One region of the Mesocryomonas lacus genome, then DNA from elsewhere that is predicted to be linked to it. Evidence: riboswitches for the same ligand, from Rfam matches in the RefSeq annotation. Region 1 holds a riboswitch; each other region holds the start of a gene.
What was found. A riboswitch is a leader RNA that binds a small molecule or an ion and turns the genes downstream of it on or off. The one in region 1 is predicted to bind thiamine pyrophosphate.
Positions count from the first base shown of each region.

Region 1 (5,495 bases):
CACCCGCCGCTACTGGATCCTGAGTGAATTCAAGTCGGCGATAGCATTCGGACAGCTGCATCTGGTCTACCAGCCGCGGGTCGACCTCTGGAGCGGCGAATGCAAGGGCATCGAGGCCCTTGTCCGTTGGACACACCCCGAAGCCGGGGCCATCTCGCCGGCGGAGTTCGTCCCCATCGTCGAATCCACCGGCGACATCCGGACGCTAACGTCGTGGGTCGTCGATGCCAGTCTCGCGCAGATGGCCGAATGGCAACGCACGAAGACCACGGTTCGAATGTCGGTCAACATCTCGCCGAGCAATCTCGAAGACCCGGAATTCCTGCCCATGCTCGAAGCGAAGCTGTCAGGTCACGGGATTCCGTCGCATCGGATAGAGCTCGAGCTCACCGAAGGAGCCGTCATGCGCGAGGGGGGCAAGGGTCTCGACAAACTCGGGGCCATCTCGTCCATGGGCATGACACTCGCCATCGACGATTTCGGAACGGGCTACAGCAGCCTTTCGTATCTCCAGAAGCTGCCGGTGGACGTCGTGAAGATCGACCGGTCCTTCCTCTTGAACATCGCGAAGGACGAGAAGGCGCTGACGCTCGTCCGGGCGATGATCACGCTGTGTCACGACCTTGGATACCGCGTCGTCGCCGAAGGCATCGAGGACAAGGCTACCAGCGATCTGCTCGTCAGAGCCGGTTGCGACGAGGGACAGGGCTACTATTTCGGTAGGCCGATGCTGCCCGAGGCATTCGTCGAATGGCTCGGCGAGCGGCAGGAATTAATTGCGGTGGGCTAAGGTTCTTCGCGTTGATCTCCGGCCGACTTAAACACTCGGACCGAACACACGGCCCGCATTGCCATCCCCAAAGACTTCCCTAAAACTCCGACGAATATGGTCGCGACAAATTCCGAGACGCCGCTGAAGTGGTGCACGTCAGCATATGCTGAGGAAGTGCGGGTTCCTTGGCGCGTGAGAATACTTCAGGCCACTCTGACAGGTTTTCGTTCATTCGTTGCCTTGCCAGATATGTCAACTGGTTGGCATCGTCGAGCAGCTGATCTGGAGTCGTTTGCATCGTGGCTAGAGCCGCCCAATCATTTAATGTCCGCTTTTGAGGAGAAGCAAGAAGGACTTCGAATGGCCGGGTCGGGCGCTAACGCGCCACTGCGCAGGGCCATCGAACCGCTTACGTGCAGCGTTCACTTGATCGAGTTGAGCAAAAATGCGGCCTTCAACGTCAGGCGTCATTCACTGCCGTCCTCACCGATACAATTCGTACCACACCACTGCTATGTCGCAGATCATGTCGCACGGATTCGCCGGCTTCCAGCGGAACCCCTTGGAAATCAAGGGAGCTGGATGCAACATGACTGCGACACGATAGGGCCTCTTCCAAGGCATAAGCCGTTGAAATTATTGGTGATCCCGACTGGATTTGAACCAGTGACCCTCAGATTAGGAATCTGATGCTCTATCCTGCTGAGCTACGGGACCATTCTCTCCACCCTAGTCGAAAAAGGGCGTCGGGGCCAAGCCCCTTGCGGGGCATCGGTCGTCGGGTCGTGCCGCTGGCGGCGTGGGCCGGTTAGGGGCGCTCGGTGGCGGGGCGGGCATCGCCCCCGGGGGCTTGTATCAGCATGACCGCGGTTCCGCTCGCGAGTGTGACCGTCACCGGGCCGGCGGCCTCGTTGGACTGGGTGAGGATCGAGTGGAACGGCACGGCGACGTTCTCCAGCGGCCAGCGGGCGCCCTCGATGGTCAGGCCGGCGAGGTCGGAGAATTTGAGGATGGAGAAGGTGGTGCCGGGCGCGAGGTCGAATTTTTGCGCGCCGGGGGCGAGTGGCACGGCGGTCTCGTTGCCGTCGGCGAGCGTCACGCCAAGCCCGCGGGCGGCATAGCGCAGTGCCAGCACCAGGTGCATGAAGGCGTGGTCGGTGCGCGGGCCGCCGCAGGCGCCGACCAGCAGGAGGTCGGTGGCGCCGCGCGCGATGGCGGTGTCGATCGCCAGCTCGCCATCGGTCCTGTCCTTGTCGCGCGGAAAGGTCTCGCGCGGGGTCTCGGCATGACGGGCATCGAGCGCCGGATCGACCGAATCGAAGTCGCCGACCCAGAGCTCCGGCACGACGCCGAGCGGTGCGGCATGCATCATGCCGCGGTCGGCGGCGATGATGCGCGTCGCCGCAACGGCGCGGCAGAGGTCTCCGGTCGGCCGGATCGGGCCTGCGAGAAGGATGGTGAAGCGGCTCATGCCGCGGCTGTAGCGGCCGGCGAGGGGAGGGGCAACCATCGATCCGCACGGCCTCCCTCACTGACGGCGGATCGCCGCGGCGTTAGGTGCCGCAGCGCGGGTCTGAAGATGGGGAAGGGTTAGGGGCTGCGGATGCAGCGACCTCTTTTTGGCGCCGGAAGGCCTGCAGCAGCCGTGCCCCTGTCTTGCCTTGCCCGCAGAGCCGGCTATGCTGGCCCGGCTCACACGGGGTGCCTTCGGGCTGAGAGGCTTTTTGCCAACCCGCCGAACCTGATCCGGCTCGTACCGGCGGAGGGATGAGGGCGTCCGCGCAGCGCGCGGAAGCGCACCCAGTCGATCCGCGAGACGGCCGCCTTGTCGAAGGAAACGCCGTGCGTCTTGCCTCTCTCGCCTCCACGCTGGCGCTTGTCGCCGCCTCCGCTCTGCCGGCCCTCGCGGCGGACGAAAAGCCGGTGCTGACCGTCTACACCTATGAGAGCTTCCTGCCGGAATGGGGCCCGGGTCCGAAAATCGAGGCGGCGTTCGAGAAGACCTGCGGCTGCGACCTGCAATGGGTCGGGCTCGGCGACGGCGTTGAGATCCTCAACCGTCTGAAGCTCGAAGGCGCCGGCACCAAGGCCGACGTCGCCCTCGGCATGACCGCCGAAATGGTGCCGGAGATGAAGGCGACCGGCCTCTTCGCCGACAGCGGCGTCGATCTCGCCGCTCTGACGGTGCCGGGCGGCTTCGACGACAAGGTCTTCGTGCCGTTCGACTACAGCTACCTCGCCTTCATCTACGACACCGAGACGGTGAAGAACCCGCCGAAGAGCTTTGACGACCTCATCAATGGCGACCCCGACGAGAAGATCGTCATCGAGGATGCCCGCACCTCGACGCCAGGCCTCGGCCTGCTGCTCTGGATGAAGGCGGTCTACGGCGAGGGGGCCGCGGCGAAATGGCAGACGCTGTCGAAGCGGATCCTGACGGTCACCCCCGGCTGGAGCGAGGCCTATGGCCTGTTCACGCAAGGCGAGGCGCCGATCGTGCTGAGCTATACGACGTCGCCGGCCTACCACATGATCGAGGAGAAGGTGGAGCGCTACCAGGCGGCCAGCTTCGCCGAAGGCCACTATCTGCAGGTGGAACTCGCCGGCCGGCTGAAGGGCTCGAAGCAGCCGGAACTAGCGAAAGCCTTCCTCGACTTCATCCTCACCCCCGCCTTCCAGGACGTGATCCCGACCACCAACTGGTCGCTGCCGGTGATCGCGCCGTCCACCCCGCTGCCGCCGGAATTTGCAAAACTGGTGCAGCCCGCAAGGCCGCTCGCGGTGCCGGCGGAGGACGTCGCGGCCAACCGCAAGGCCTGGACCGACGAGTGGCTGAAGGCGATCGGCCGCTGAGCCCGGGCCTTACCGCCGACCGGCGCGGGAAGCTTGCCTCAGGCATCGCCGGCCTCGGCTTCCTCGCGCTTTTCGTCGCCGGCCCGTTCGCCGCCCTGCTCGGCTTTGCCGGCGCCTTTCCGGACGTGCCAACGTTGGCGCGCGACGGCTACCTGCAAGGCGTCGTCCTCTTCACCTTGCAGCAGGCGCTGCTCTCGGCGGCCCTATCGGTCGCAGGGGCGGTGCCGCTGGCGATCGCCCTTCACCGCTTCCGTTTTCCCGGGCGGGCGCTGGTGCTGCGGCTGTTCCTGCTGCCGCAGGCGCTGCCGGTGCTGGTCGGCGCGCTCGGCATCATCGCGGTCTGGGGCCGGGGCGGGGTGGTGTCGGAAGGGCTCGCCGCGCTGGGACAGCCACGCCTCGACGTCTACGGCCTCTCCGGCATCCTCCTCGCCCATGTCTTCTTCAACCTGCCGCTGGCGGCGCGGCTGATCTTCGCCGCGCTCGACAGCGTGCCGGCCGAGAGCTGGAAGCTCGCGGGGCAGTTGTCGCTCCGACCGATGGCGGTGTTCCGGCTGGTCGAATGGCCGGCGGTGCGCGCAGCGCTGCCGGGGGCGGCGAGCCTCGTCTTCATGCTCTGCATCACGAGCTTTACCCTGGTGCTGGTGCTGGGAGGTGGGCCGGGCGGCACGACGCTCGAGGTCGCGATCTTCCAGTCGCTGCGCTATGATTTCGACCCCGGCCGGGCGGTGCTCCTGGCCCTCGTGCAGATCACGCTGACCGGCCTCGTGCTCGCTGCGGTGCTGCGCCTCGGCGGGAATCTCGACGCCGGCGTGACGGTCGGGCGCAAGGCGGTCCGCTTCGACCGGCAGACGGCCCTGCAGCGCGCTGGCGGCCTCCTCGTCATTCTCCTCGGTCTTGGTTTCATCGCCGCGCCTTTCGTCGCGGTGCTGGTCAAGGGACTTGGCGCCGATCTCTTCCGCCTTATCGGCGAGCCGCTGCTGCAGCGCGCGCTGGCGACGAGCCTTGCGGTTGGATTTGCCGCGGCGACGCTGAGCCTCATCCTGTCGCTGGCGCTGCTGTTCGGCGCATCGAGCTTCGCTCATCAGAGGGGGCGGCTGCGATCGCTGCGGGGGGTGTTCGACCTGTCCGGCAGCCTGGTGCTGGTGATCCCGCCGATCGTGCTCGGCGCCGGCTGGTTCCTGGTGCTGCGGCAGGCGACTGACGTCTTCGCCCTGGCGCCGGTGATGGTGGTACTGACCAATGCGGTAATGGCCATGCCCTTCGTCATGCGGATTGCCGGGCCGGCGCTCGCGTCGTCGGCGGCGCGCCACGATCGCCTGGCGGCCAGTCTCACAATGACCGGCTGGTCGCGGTGGCGGTACGTCGAGTGGCCGGCGGTGCAGGGCGCCCTCGGTCTCGGCTTCGCCTTTGCGCTGGCGCTGTCGCTTGGCGATCTCGGCGTTGCCGCCCTCTTCGGCAACCAGGATTTCGTCACCTTGCCGTTGCTCCTGCATCAGCGCATGGGCAGCTACCGCAGCACCGATGCGGCCGGCATCGCGCTGATTCTCGGCGCGCTCAGCCTCGCCTTGATGGCGATCGCCGAGCGCGGCTTCCGGAAGACGACATGACCCATGCGCTCCGCCTCGACGGCGTCACCCATCGATACGAAGACCGGCGCATGGCGTTCGACCTTGCCGTCGAGACCGGCGAGTGGCTGGCGATCATCGGCCCGAGCGGCGCCGGCAAGTCGACGCTGCTGGATATTGCCGCGGGCTTTCTGGCACCCGATGCCGGCCGGGTGGAGATCGCCGGACGGGACGTCACCGCCGACGCGCCAGGCGATCGGGCGCTGAGCTTCGTCTTCCAGGAGAACAACCTCTTTTCCCATCTC
Region 1 is NZ_JBUZWF020000009.1:162,656-168,150, reverse strand. It holds gene ACZLZQ_RS23250 (putative bifunctional diguanylate cyclase/phosphodiesterase) at 1-790, shown strand, start outside; tRNA gene ACZLZQ_RS23245 (tRNA-Arg) at 1,413-1,489, opposite strand; gene ACZLZQ_RS23240 (thiamine diphosphokinase) at 1,581-2,243, opposite strand; TPP riboswitch at 2,460-2,557, shown strand; gene thiB (thiamine ABC transporter substrate binding subunit) at 2,615-3,625, shown strand; gene thiP (thiamine/thiamine pyrophosphate ABC transporter permease) at 3,601-5,232, shown strand; gene thiQ (thiamine ABC transporter ATP-binding protein) at 5,229-5,495, shown strand, end outside.

Region 2 (5,495 bases), on a different contig from region 1:
CGGAGAAGAAGATGGTGAGCTTCTTGCGCTCGGTCGAGATCACCACGTCGCGCTCGCCGCTGAAAATGCTCTTGTAGACCTGCGGCGACAGGTATTTCGAGATCTTCAGCGAGATCGAGGCGAGGAAGGAGTTGGTTTCCTCGAGATCGGCATTCATCCGGCGAAACGCGTGCGCCTGTCGCCATTGCTGGGCGGCGAAGACGACGCCGAACAGCGCGGCGCCCGTGAAGTAGGCGAAGAGGTGCTTGAACGAGAAGAGGTTCGCCGCGATCGGCTGTTCGATCGAGACCTCCTGGATGCCGCGGACGTCGCCGACCTTCCAGTCCTGCTTCGGGCTCTCGGGATGGACGTTGTGGCAGGCGACGCAGGCCTCGGCCATGACCACGGGCGCGGCGAGGCGGATGCGCCGGTCGAAGATGGAGCCGGTGACCTCGGTGATCACCGGCCGGCTCTCCTGCGGCTCGGCCCGGAACGCCGCCAGCGCGCCGCGCTCGAAACCGTCGAGGACATGCGGCTCGCGGCTGGCGAAGACGAGATCGGAGACGAAGCGGTAGCCGATGTTCTCGCCGCGCTTGCCGATGACGTCGCCAAGCTCGAGCGACAGCGTCGCGGGGATGGGAATGGCGCCGGGAATGTCGGCGTAGTTGTGGGCCGTGACCGTCTTGCCGTCGAAGGCCAGGATGCGGCCGACGACGTTCTTGCTGTAGTAGCCGCGAATGTCGGTGATGATGGCGTTGAGGCTGGTCGCCTGCGAGCGCAGCGCGACGTCGGAGAGATGGCTGAGGTCGAGCCAGACCGCCACTGGCAGCAGCGCGAGGGCAAGGACGACGACGAGTGCGAACCAGATCGGCCGGGCCAACGGCACCTCTCCCTCTCGACCAGCAAAATCCCGACCAGCAGACTCTCGAGCCGCAAGGCGCGGCCTAATCGGCACGGCGTCACGCCGCCCGCGAGACCCACAGCGGGACGCAGCGCCCTTCCGGCCGAGGCTAGCACGGGACATTGCTGCTGCCAGTGGTTCCGGCGGGAAAGATTGGTGGCTGCGCTGCTGTCTGCCGGGGGTCACAGCCGCGACCAGGTCTGGCTCTTGCAGAAGATCTTCAGCGCGCAGCCGGTGAGCTTCAGCGAGGCGCCGCTGACCTTGGCGCTGCCGGAATAGGTCTTGTCCGCTTGCGGGTCGAGGATCTCGCCTGCGTAGTCCGCCCCCGCGCCGCTCATCTTGCCGATCTGCTTGCCCTTGAACTTGCCGGTAGTGACCGTGATGCAGTAGTCGCCGCCGCAAGGCGCGATCTTCGCGGTCTCGCCGCTGGCGGTCTTCCAATTGCCGACGACCGGCTCCGCGGCCACAGCGCTCCAGCTGATCATCGCGAGCGATGCGGCAGCGATCATGATGCGGTTCATTCTTATCCTCCCCAGCCGGAATGCGGCGCCGTGCCGGCGCTTGCGCGGTTCCCGCAGCCAAGACGTAAACCAGGCCAGTGGCGGTGGCAAAGCGGTGGTTTGGCCGCCGCGCAACAAGCCTTTTCGGTTTGGATCGGAATGGCTGAAGATGAGGGTCTGTTTCGCGGGATGGTTACGCAAGCGTTCACCGTCCGCCTGCCCGTATTCCGCCGCATTTGCTGTCAGCGCTGCCGTATAGGGGCTGCGGAAGAATGGATGGCCAAAGGTTAGTGAAAGATGAGCGTGGTGTTTAGTTCAAATTAGCCACGCCTTTTAAGCGGGTGTTGAAGCGAAGGGTGCATTCTCCAAGGCAGCAGAGAGCGGCCGGGGCAACCGGCGAACCGCACCATCAGGAGACCTTCGGACATGGCACGCTTCGATTTCTCGGATCACTCGACCGGCACCATCGGCGCCACCGTTTTCACCCCGTCGCCGGATGTCCTGTTCCAGATGGGCCTGCTCTGCGCGCTCGGCCGCGACGGCGCGGTCGATCTCGTGGCCGCCCACATGTACTTCAACCTCGCCGCCCGCGACGGTGTCGAGGATGCCGCCTTCCACCGCCAGGAAGTCGCGGACCAGATGTCGAAGGCAGACATCGCCAAGGCGCTGCGCGCCGCCCGCGACTGGATCGCCCGGCACTGATCGCCTGGGGCTGGTCTTACCGGACCCACGACGACAGCCGCATCAGCCGTTGCGGCCGAGCCCGTTCAGGACCCTGTGCAGCGCCTGTTCGAACAGAGCGAGGTCCGGCTCGCGGCCGACGGTGACGCGGATCATCCGGTCGAGCGGCGCGACGCCGGGCATGCGGATGAAGACGCCCTCCGCCAGAATGCCGGCGAGCACCGCTTTCGCGTAGGCCGCATCCCGGCCGCAGTCGATGGCGACGAAATTCGTCGCCGAGGGGAGCGGCGAAAGCCCTGCCGCCGTTGCGATCGAGGCCAGCCGCGCCCGTCCTGCCGCGACTTTTCCGACGACGTCAAAGAGAAACGCCTGGTCGCCGAGCGCTGCGAGCGCGCCGGCCTGGGCGATCCGCGACACGCCGAAATGATTGCGCACCTTGTCGAACTGGCGGATCGAGCCGGCATCGCCGATGGCGTAGCCGACCCGGACGCCCGCCATTCCGTAGGCCTTCGAGAAGGTGCGGAAGCGCAGGAGGTTCGGCCGGAGAAGGTCGATCGGCGGCAGCGCGGACGCCGGCGCGAAATCGCAATAGGCCTCGTCGAGCACCAGGATCGTTTCCTCCGGCGTCTCGGCGATCAGCCGCCCGACCGCTTCGGCCGAATGCCAGGAGCCCGTCGGGTTGTCCGGATTGGCGAAGTAGAGGAGGCGCGGCCGGGTCTCGCGGGCGCGCTCGATCAGTGCGTCGATGTCCTCGGCGATCTCCGGACGGGCGTCGCGGTAAGGCACCATGTCGAGCACCGCGCCATGGCCGGCGACGTGGTAGTTGAAGGTCGGGTACGCCCCGCGCGAGGTCAGCACAGCATCGCCCGGCTCGGTGGCGAGCTGCACCAGGAGGCCCAGCAGGCCGTCAATGCCCTCGCCGACGGTGATGTTCTCCGGCTTCAGCCCGTGATGCGCGGCGAGCGCCGCCTTCAATTCGGCCTGCTCGGGATCGCCATAGGCCCAGCTCTCCGCGGCCGCCGCGCGCATCGCCTCGATGGCGGCGGGGGAGGGGCCGAACACGCTCTCGTTCGCCCCGAGCCGGGCCTTGAAGGCCGTGCCGGCTTGGCGCTCCAGCGCTTCCGGCCCGACGAAGGGAATGCTGGCCGGCAGCGAGCGGGCGAGGGGCGAAAACAGCGTGCGCGTCATGGCGGGGTCCCGGTTGGCCGCCCCTTCTGCCGAATTTTTCGCGGGAGTGCCAGTTGTGGCGGGAGACGCAACGCTGCTGCGGCGCCGCCGGGCCACGTCGGGGTGCCGCGCCCCCTTGCGAAAAGCCCTTGTGCCCGACCTCCGCGGGGCGTAGACACGCCGTCACGACAGGGGTGCTCCGCAATGCCGGGGCTGAGACGAGGGCGCAGGCCTTCAAACCCTCAAGCTGATCTGGGTAATGCCAGCGGAGCGAGGCGAGCGATGTTTTCAGGCGCACAGATTTCCCTTTACCCGATGACCGACGATTTCGTCGCCGTCATCCTCGGTGCGCTCGGCGCGCTCGATCCCTACCGCCCGCGGTTCAGGATCGAGACCGACGACCTCTCGACGCTCCTCGTCGGCCCGCCGGAAGAGCTCTTCCCAGCAATGCGCGACCTCTTCGTTTCCGCCGCCCGCGGCGGGATGCACACGGTGCTGTCGGCCACGGTCTCGCGCGGCTGTCCCGGCGAGCCGGACGATGCGATCTGCTCGCCGCCCGAGGGAGGCTTCGCCCCGCTCGGTCCGCTGGACCAGCGCGTCGCCGCAAGCCTTGCCAAGGTCGCGGCCGCAGCCCCCACCGGCCAGACAATATCGGCGCAGTTCTCCTACTATCCGCTCGGCCGCGGCGAGCACATGGACGAGATCTACGCCTGCATCGACTTCCTCAAGCAGTCCGGCGTCTTCGACCGCTCGAAGAATTTCTGCACGAAACTGTCCGGCGATGCCGGGATGGTCTTCGCCACCCTGTCGGAAGCCTTTTTGCGCTTTGCGCCCGAGGGGGCCCACGTCGCCCTCGACGTGACCCTGTCGGCGAACAGCCCTTCGGCTGTTCGCCCGGTGTCCACCAGCCTTTCCTGACGTCCCCAGACTGACCCCTCACATCCGGAGAACTGCCATGCGAACAGGCTGGACCCTGCGCGAAACGCTCGTCGTCGCCGTCCTCGGCGCGGTTTTTGCCGTGCTCTATCTCGGCTGGGTGCAGATCTGGCTGATCGCCCAGGCCGCCCTCGGCGCCGTCTCGATGGACGTCTTCATGGGCTTCTGGTTCATCGCCTCGGTGGTCGCCGCGGCGATCATCCGCAAGCCCGGCGTCGCCTTCGCCGCCGAGGTGATGGCCGCGGCGGTCGAGATCCTTCTCGGCAGCCCCGGCGGCCTCCTTCTGATCCTCTCGGGCATGATCCAGGGCGCGGGGGCGGAAGCGGTGTTCGCCGCGACCCGCTGGCGCAACTACTCGCTGCCGGTGCTGATGGCGGCCGGCGTCGGCGCGGCGATCGCGAGCTTTATCTACACCTGGATCCGCTTCGACTACGGCGCGCTGGCGCCGGGCCTGCTGGTGGCCATGTTCGCGCTGCGCTGCCTGTCGGGCGCGCTGCTCGGCGGCTGGCTCGGCCACGCCATCGTCGCCGCGCTCTACCGGACCGGCGTGCTGCACGGGCTGAAGATCGACACCGACCGGCGGACGGCGCTTGCCTGACGCACGCCTCAGCAACGGCGGCACACCTTCCAGCGGCGGGGTGGCCGCGGCGGAATGGCGGCGGACGGCGATCACCTTCGCCGGCACGCCGACCATCGGCCCGGTCGATTTGCGGCTCCTGCCGGGCGAGCGGGTACTGCTGCTCGGCGCCTCCGGTTCCGGCAAGTCTTCGCTGCTGCTGGCGCTGACCGGGCTGGTGCCGGCGAACGTTCCCGCTGATGTCTCGGGCACGACGCGCCTGTTCGGCCGGCCCGGCGACAGCCGCTCGCCGGCCGAGTGGTCCGATACCGTCGGGCATTATTTCCAGGACGCCGACCAGGTGCTTTGCGGCATGCGTGTGCGCGACGAGATCGCCTTCGCCTGCGAGAACCTCGGCATGGCGCCGGCCGCGATCGAGGCGCGGGTGTCTGATGTGATGCAGCGGCTCGGTCTGCCCGCGGATTGGCGCGAGCGTCGCTCGCTCTCGATGTCCGGCGGCGAACGGCAGCTGGTGGCGCTCGCGGCCATCCTTGCCCAGAACGCTCCGATCCTCCTCGCCGATGAACCGACCGCGCACCTCTCGCCCGAGGCCGCGGCGCGGCTGCACGCGGTGCTCCACGACAGGACGGGCAACCGCGCCTGCCTCGTGGTCGACCACCGGCTGGACGGGCTGATCGACGCCATCGACCGCGTCGTCGTGCTCGGCCGATCCGGGCAGGTGATCGCCGAGGGGCCGCCGCGCCAGCTGTTCCGC
Region 2 is NZ_JBUZWF020000002.1:642,352-647,846, forward strand. It holds gene ACZLZQ_RS08050 (adenylate/guanylate cyclase domain-containing protein) at 1-859, opposite strand, end outside; gene ACZLZQ_RS08055 (DUF2147 domain-containing protein) at 1,063-1,401, opposite strand; gene ACZLZQ_RS08060 (sel1 repeat family protein) at 1,807-2,082, shown strand; gene ACZLZQ_RS08065 (pyridoxal phosphate-dependent aminotransferase) at 2,125-3,249, opposite strand; TPP riboswitch at 3,409-3,519, shown strand; gene ACZLZQ_RS08070 (YkoF family thiamine/hydroxymethylpyrimidine-binding protein) at 3,511-4,146, shown strand; gene ACZLZQ_RS08075 (ECF transporter S component) at 4,184-4,762, shown strand; gene ACZLZQ_RS08080 (ABC transporter ATP-binding protein) at 4,755-5,495, shown strand, end outside.
Region 2: another riboswitch for thiamine pyrophosphate. It lies ahead of ACZLZQ_RS08070 (YkoF family thiamine/hydroxymethylpyrimidine-binding protein); the one in region 1 lies ahead of thiB (thiamine ABC transporter substrate binding subunit).

Region 3 (5,495 bases), on a different contig from region 1:
GGGCCTTCTGAAACTGTGCTGGGCACCGTCCGTGATTATGAGGCGGTCACTCTGGGCCTTGGGACACGGGCGTGTCCGGAACGAACCGACGCGCCCGTCACCTTGCCTCACCGGTTCGCGTACTCTTCGTCGGTCACGAGCTCCATCCAGTCGACTGCCTTGCCGTCTTGGACATAGGTAACCGCGATGTGGCTCAAGGCGTTCGTGTCCGTTCCGCCATGCCAGTGCTTGATCCCGGCCGGGATCCACACGACGTCGCCTGGCTTAAGATCCTGGCGAGGCTGACCCTCCCGTTGCACCCATCCCTTGCCCGCAGTGACGATCAACGTCTGCCCGACCGGATGGGTGTGCCACGCGGTGCGCGCACCGGGGGCGAAGTTCACCAGCCCGAACGAAGCGGGCGCCTTGACCGAGGACGGCACGGGGAGGTCGATGACCACCTGGCCGGAGAAGTTCTTGGGATCGGCGGTCACCGAGGGCGACGAGCCGCTCGGGAACACTTGGATTTCCTGTGCGTCGGCAGAGGCGGCGCCCGCGAGAGCGAACGTGGCGGCCATCAGGGTCTTCTTCATGGTGGGTCCTTCGTGTTGGTATCAAAAACAGTCTTCGAGGTTCGGGCAGGCGTAAGGCCCGTCAGTCGGGTCGGCTCTTGAAGACCTCCACGACGACCGGCCCCGCGGAGAAGGCGTTCGGCCAGCCCGCGTAGAAAGCAATCTGCGAGACAACCTCGCCTGCCTCTTCCTTCTTCAAGCCGTTGTCCAAGGCCCGGTTCAGATGGCCTGAAAGCTGGGCGATCTGTCCGTTCGCCATCAGCGCGGTGATGGTGACGAGGCTCCGGTCACGCGGAGACAGGTCCGGTCGCAGCCAGACGTCCCGGAAGAGCGGATCGGTGGTGAACTGGTCAAGGCCAGGCGTTGCGGCGCCGAGCAGGCTCTCAACACTCGCCTGTCGGCTTGCCTCCGCCTGCTCGTTCACCGGGAGGAGTTCGGGGGACGCCGCCGGCAACTGGTCGGCACCGATCCCGCGCGAGGCGAAGACGTCCTTGGCGACGGCGACGGCAGCCGTGGCGTTCGACCAGCCGGCGTAGAAGGCCAGATGCGTGACAGTCTCGGACAGTTCGCGTGGTGTAACGCCACCGTCGAGGGCGACGTTCAGGTAGTGGTCGAGGTCCATTGTCTGGTTGCGGGCTACGAGGATCGCCACGGTGACGAGGGCTCGGTCGCGGCGCGAAAGCTGCGGGCGCTGCCAAAGGGCTTCGACGATGTCTTCCTGACCAAATCTGGCAAGCGCGGGCGAGACGGACTGGATGTCGGCTGGAGACAGAGCCGAGGCCCCTTGCAGGGGAACGGGCATGTCGGCTGCTCCTTGCGCGATGGCGGGGGCGCTGAGCGCAATGCACATGAGGGTGGCGGAAAGCAGTTTCACAGGCTCGTTCCTTTTCAGAGCGATCGGTTCTCCGACTTTGCCGGGTGCGACGTTGTCCGGCCAACCGAACTCTCAAGGAGCGGCTATTGGCCATGCCGTCACGGTGACCGTGAGGGCTAATGGAAAAGTGGGAGGTGCACCGACCGAGGATTAGGCCAGACATTCGTCATACGGCTATAAGCCTGGTTTATGAATTGGCCGGGTGATCTAAGTGGCTTTGAGCCTGACCCGTGCTGGAGAACGCATCTTCACCTACCTTGAGGTGAATCTTGGCATCCTCGTAGCCAACCGTGTTGGTCCGCTTCTGAACTGATAAGCTCGGAACCTGCCTTTCGGCTTTCCACCCGGCTAAGACAATCAGAGCTCCTGAGGCAATCTGGCTGAAGCTATCTGTTGACGCAGCGTGCTCGCCCAGTCATTCTCTCCCGGTATCTCGAGGGGTGTGCCGCCAGGCACTGAGATGGTGCAAACCGAACCCTTGAACCTGATCCGGGTCATGCCGGCGTAGGAACGAGAAACGGGACCGTGGGTCCCCCGATCCGTCTCATTGCGCATCATTGTATCCGATCGCCCGGGCTCCGACCCCTTGAGATCGCGCATGACGGTGGCATCCGACCAGCTTCTTTCCTTCAACCCCGGAAAAGCCTCCCGGTTGATCATGCTGGGCTGGACAAGCCTCCGCGGCTGCCTTGCCGTCCTCGCGGTCTGGCAACTTGCCACCGTCTCGTTCGACCTGCCCCGATACATATTGCCAACACCCCTGGCGGTCGCGCAGGCGCTGGTCTGGCGCTTTTCGTTCTTGGTCGAGAACGCCGCGACGACGGTAGTTGAGGCGATCCTGGGTCTCGCCTTAGGCACGATGGCGGGCATTCTCTCCGGAGCCGCTGTAGTAGGTTTCCCGCGGTTCGGCGCTCCCGCTTGGCCCGTGCTTCTCGTCCTCCAGGCCATCCCGGTCTTCGCTCTCGCGCCGTTGTTGGTGATCTGGTTCGGCTTCGGGATGACCTCGAAGATCGTGATGGCGGCGCTGATCCTGTTCTTCCCGATTGCGTCCGCATTTGCCGACGGGCTGCGGCGGACCGACGCCGCGCTGGTCGAAGTGGCAGAACTCGCCGGCGCCAGCCGTTTCCAGACCTTCAGGTGGGTGCGGATCCCGCTTGCCGTTCCCGCCTTAGTGACAGGTCTGCGGGTCGCCGCGCCGCTGGCGCCGCTGGGTGCCGTCATTGGCGAATGGGTTGGTGCCTCAGGCGGGCTCGGCTTCGTGATGATCCAGGCCAATGCACGGATGCAGACCGAGATCATGTTCGCCGCCCTGGCGCTGCTTGCCGCGATGACGCTCGTCCTGCGTCTTCTGGTCGACGCCATTGCGGCTCGGCTAACGCCCTGGGCGGTCGAACGATGAATATAAACTCCCTGTCGAAAGGCCCTTGCCCATGCTGAGAAGAACCCTGCTGGGAGTGCCGCTGCTCCTGCCGACCTTGTTGCGTGTCCAGCCCGCCGCCGCCGCCGCCCGTCTCACGGTCTTGCTGGAGTGGTTCGTCAATCCGGACCACGCGCCGCTGGTGCTCGCGCAGAAGCTCGGACTGTTTACGGACAGAGGACTAACGGTGGATCTCGTCCCGCCCGCCGATCCATCAGCCCCGCCGCGGCTTGTCGCCGCAAGCCAGGCTGACATCGCGGTACACTACCAGCCGAACCTCATTCTCGACGTCGCCGCGGGCCTTCCCCTGGTGCGGTTCGGAACGCTCGTGGCGACGCCGCTCAACACGCTGATCGTCCTTGCCAACGGACCCGTGAAGACGCTGGCGGACCTCAAGGGCAAGCGTATCGGCTTCTCGGTCTCCGGCTTCGAGGATGCCATGCTCGGCGCGATGCTAGCTTCCGCCGGGCTGACGTTGGCAGACGTCGAACTCGTCAACGTCAATTTTGCGCTGACGCCGTCTCTGATCTCCGGGCGCGTCGATGCCACCGTCGGTGGCTTCAGGAACTTCGAGCTTACACAGATGCAGATCGAAGGGCATGAAGGCCGCGCTTTTCTGCCGGAAGAGCACGGCGTGCCGGCCTACGACGAACTGATCTACGTGACCCGCCGCGACTTGGCGGCCGACCCGCGCCTGCCGCTCTTCCTCTCCGCGGTCGAGGAAGCGACCCGCCGGCTGGTAGACAAGCCGGATGAGGGATGGCGGCTGTTCCTCGAAGCCCATCCGGACCTGGACGACCGATTGAACCGGCAGGCTTTCCTCGACACTCTGCCCCGCTTCGCCCGCCACCCCGCAAGGCTGGATAGCGAACGCACGGCCCGCTTCGGTGTCTTCATGAAGGAGATGAAGGCGATCGAAAGCGTTCCGACCGTGGCTGAGATCGCAGTGGAGCTCGCTCGATGACGCCCGCTTCGGTTGCCGAGCTTCTGGCGCGACTTCGGAAGCGTCGTCCCCGGGTGCATGCCTTGACCAACACCGTCGTTCAGATGCGCACCGCCGACGGCTTGTCCGCCCTCGGTGCCGTGCCTTCGATGACGGTGGACCCCGACGAGATAGCTGAAGTAGCCGGGGCGGCAGATGCGCTGCTCGTCAATCTAGGCACCCTCGACCGATCGCGCCGGGATGCGATCGAGATCGCCGTGACCCTTTTTGCCGGAAGCGGCCGCCCGTGGGTCCTCGACCCGGTAAAATGTGACATCGCGGAACGACGCAGGGTGCTGGCGGCAGAACTCATCCGCCGCAGCCCGACGCTGGTTCGGGCCAATGCCGAGGAGATGCGGGTCCTCTCACCAACCGGCGCACGGTTGGAAACAAGCGCTACGGACCAGATCACCGTCGGCTCAAGGACGATATTCGTTGCAAACGGGCACCCCTGGTTGGCGCTTGTCACCGGCACCGGCTGCCTGTCGGGCGCCATCGCTGCAGCCTTTCTGACGGTCGAGGACGACCCATTGCAGGCCGCCGTCGCGACCGCTGTCGTTCTTGGCATCGCGGCGGAAAAGGGAGCGGCCCGGGCGGCCGGACCCGGCACCTTCGCCGCGACCCTCCTGGATGTTCTCTCAGACCTATCGAGCGAGGATATCCTCACCCTTGCAAGGATCACCGGATGATCGACATTTCTCTTCACGCCATTGTAGATGCTGGGTCTTGCGGTCTGGATCGTCTTCCCGCTCTGGCGCGCCTTTCGGCGGAACACGGTGCGACGCTGGTCCAGTATCGCGACAAGACGTCCGCGACCCGGGACATGATCGAGCGCGCTTCGGCGATCCGGGGGGCGCTCGCCGGAACGGGAATACCCCTTCTCATCAACGACCGTGTCGATGTCGCCCTCGCGGCCGGCGCCGACGGCGTGCATCTCGGTCGCGACGACATGACGGGGGCGACGGCTCGTCGCCTGCTCGGCCCAGACGCGTTCATCGGTGCGACAGTGAAGGATCTGGCGGACGCCGATACGGCGCTTGGTGCCCCGATCGACTATGCCTGCATTGGCGGCGTCTTCGAGACGCTCTCGAAGCAGAACCCGGATGCACCAGTGGGTCTTGAGGGCTTCAGGACGCTCCGGGAACGGCTGGCTGCGGGAAATCCCCATCTACCCGTCGGCGCGATCGCCGGCATCGATCTTGCCCACGTTTCGTCGATTATGGGGGCCGGCGCCGACGGGATCGCGGTGATCTCGGCCATCTTCGGGCAGCGAGACCCCGCCGGGGCAACGCGTGCCCTACGGATGGCGGTCGATGCCGAAAGGGCGCGCCGATGACCGCGATAGCGCTGACGATTGCAGGTTCCGACAGCGGCGGCGGTGCCGGGATCCAGGCCGACCTCAAGACCTTCTCGGCGCTCGGCGTCTATGGCGCCAGCGCGATCACGGCCGTGACCGCGCAGAACACGACGGGCGTTCGTGCCGTCGCTTATCTGTCAGCCGACATGGTGACAGCCCAGATCGATGCCGTACTGGAGGACATGGCTGTCGGCGCGATCAAGATCGGTATGGCCGGAAACAGGGAAACCATCATCGCCATCGCCGAGGCACTTCGTCAGCACGGGCGGCGCGCCGTTGTCGATCCGGTCATGGTGGCGACGTCCGGTGACAGG
Region 3 is NZ_JBUZWF020000004.1:39,464-44,958, reverse strand. It holds gene ACZLZQ_RS14445 ((R)-mandelonitrile lyase) at 108-572, opposite strand; gene ACZLZQ_RS14440 (carboxymuconolactone decarboxylase family protein) at 634-1,401, opposite strand; TPP riboswitch at 1,852-1,953, shown strand; gene ACZLZQ_RS14435 (ABC transporter permease) at 2,084-2,824, shown strand; gene ACZLZQ_RS14430 (ABC transporter substrate-binding protein) at 2,859-3,806, shown strand; gene ACZLZQ_RS14425 (hydroxyethylthiazole kinase) at 3,803-4,513, shown strand; gene thiE (thiamine phosphate synthase) at 4,510-5,160, shown strand; gene thiD (bifunctional hydroxymethylpyrimidine kinase/phosphomethylpyrimidine kinase) at 5,157-5,495, shown strand, end outside.
Region 3: another riboswitch for thiamine pyrophosphate. It lies ahead of ACZLZQ_RS14435 (ABC transporter permease); the one in region 1 lies ahead of thiB (thiamine ABC transporter substrate binding subunit).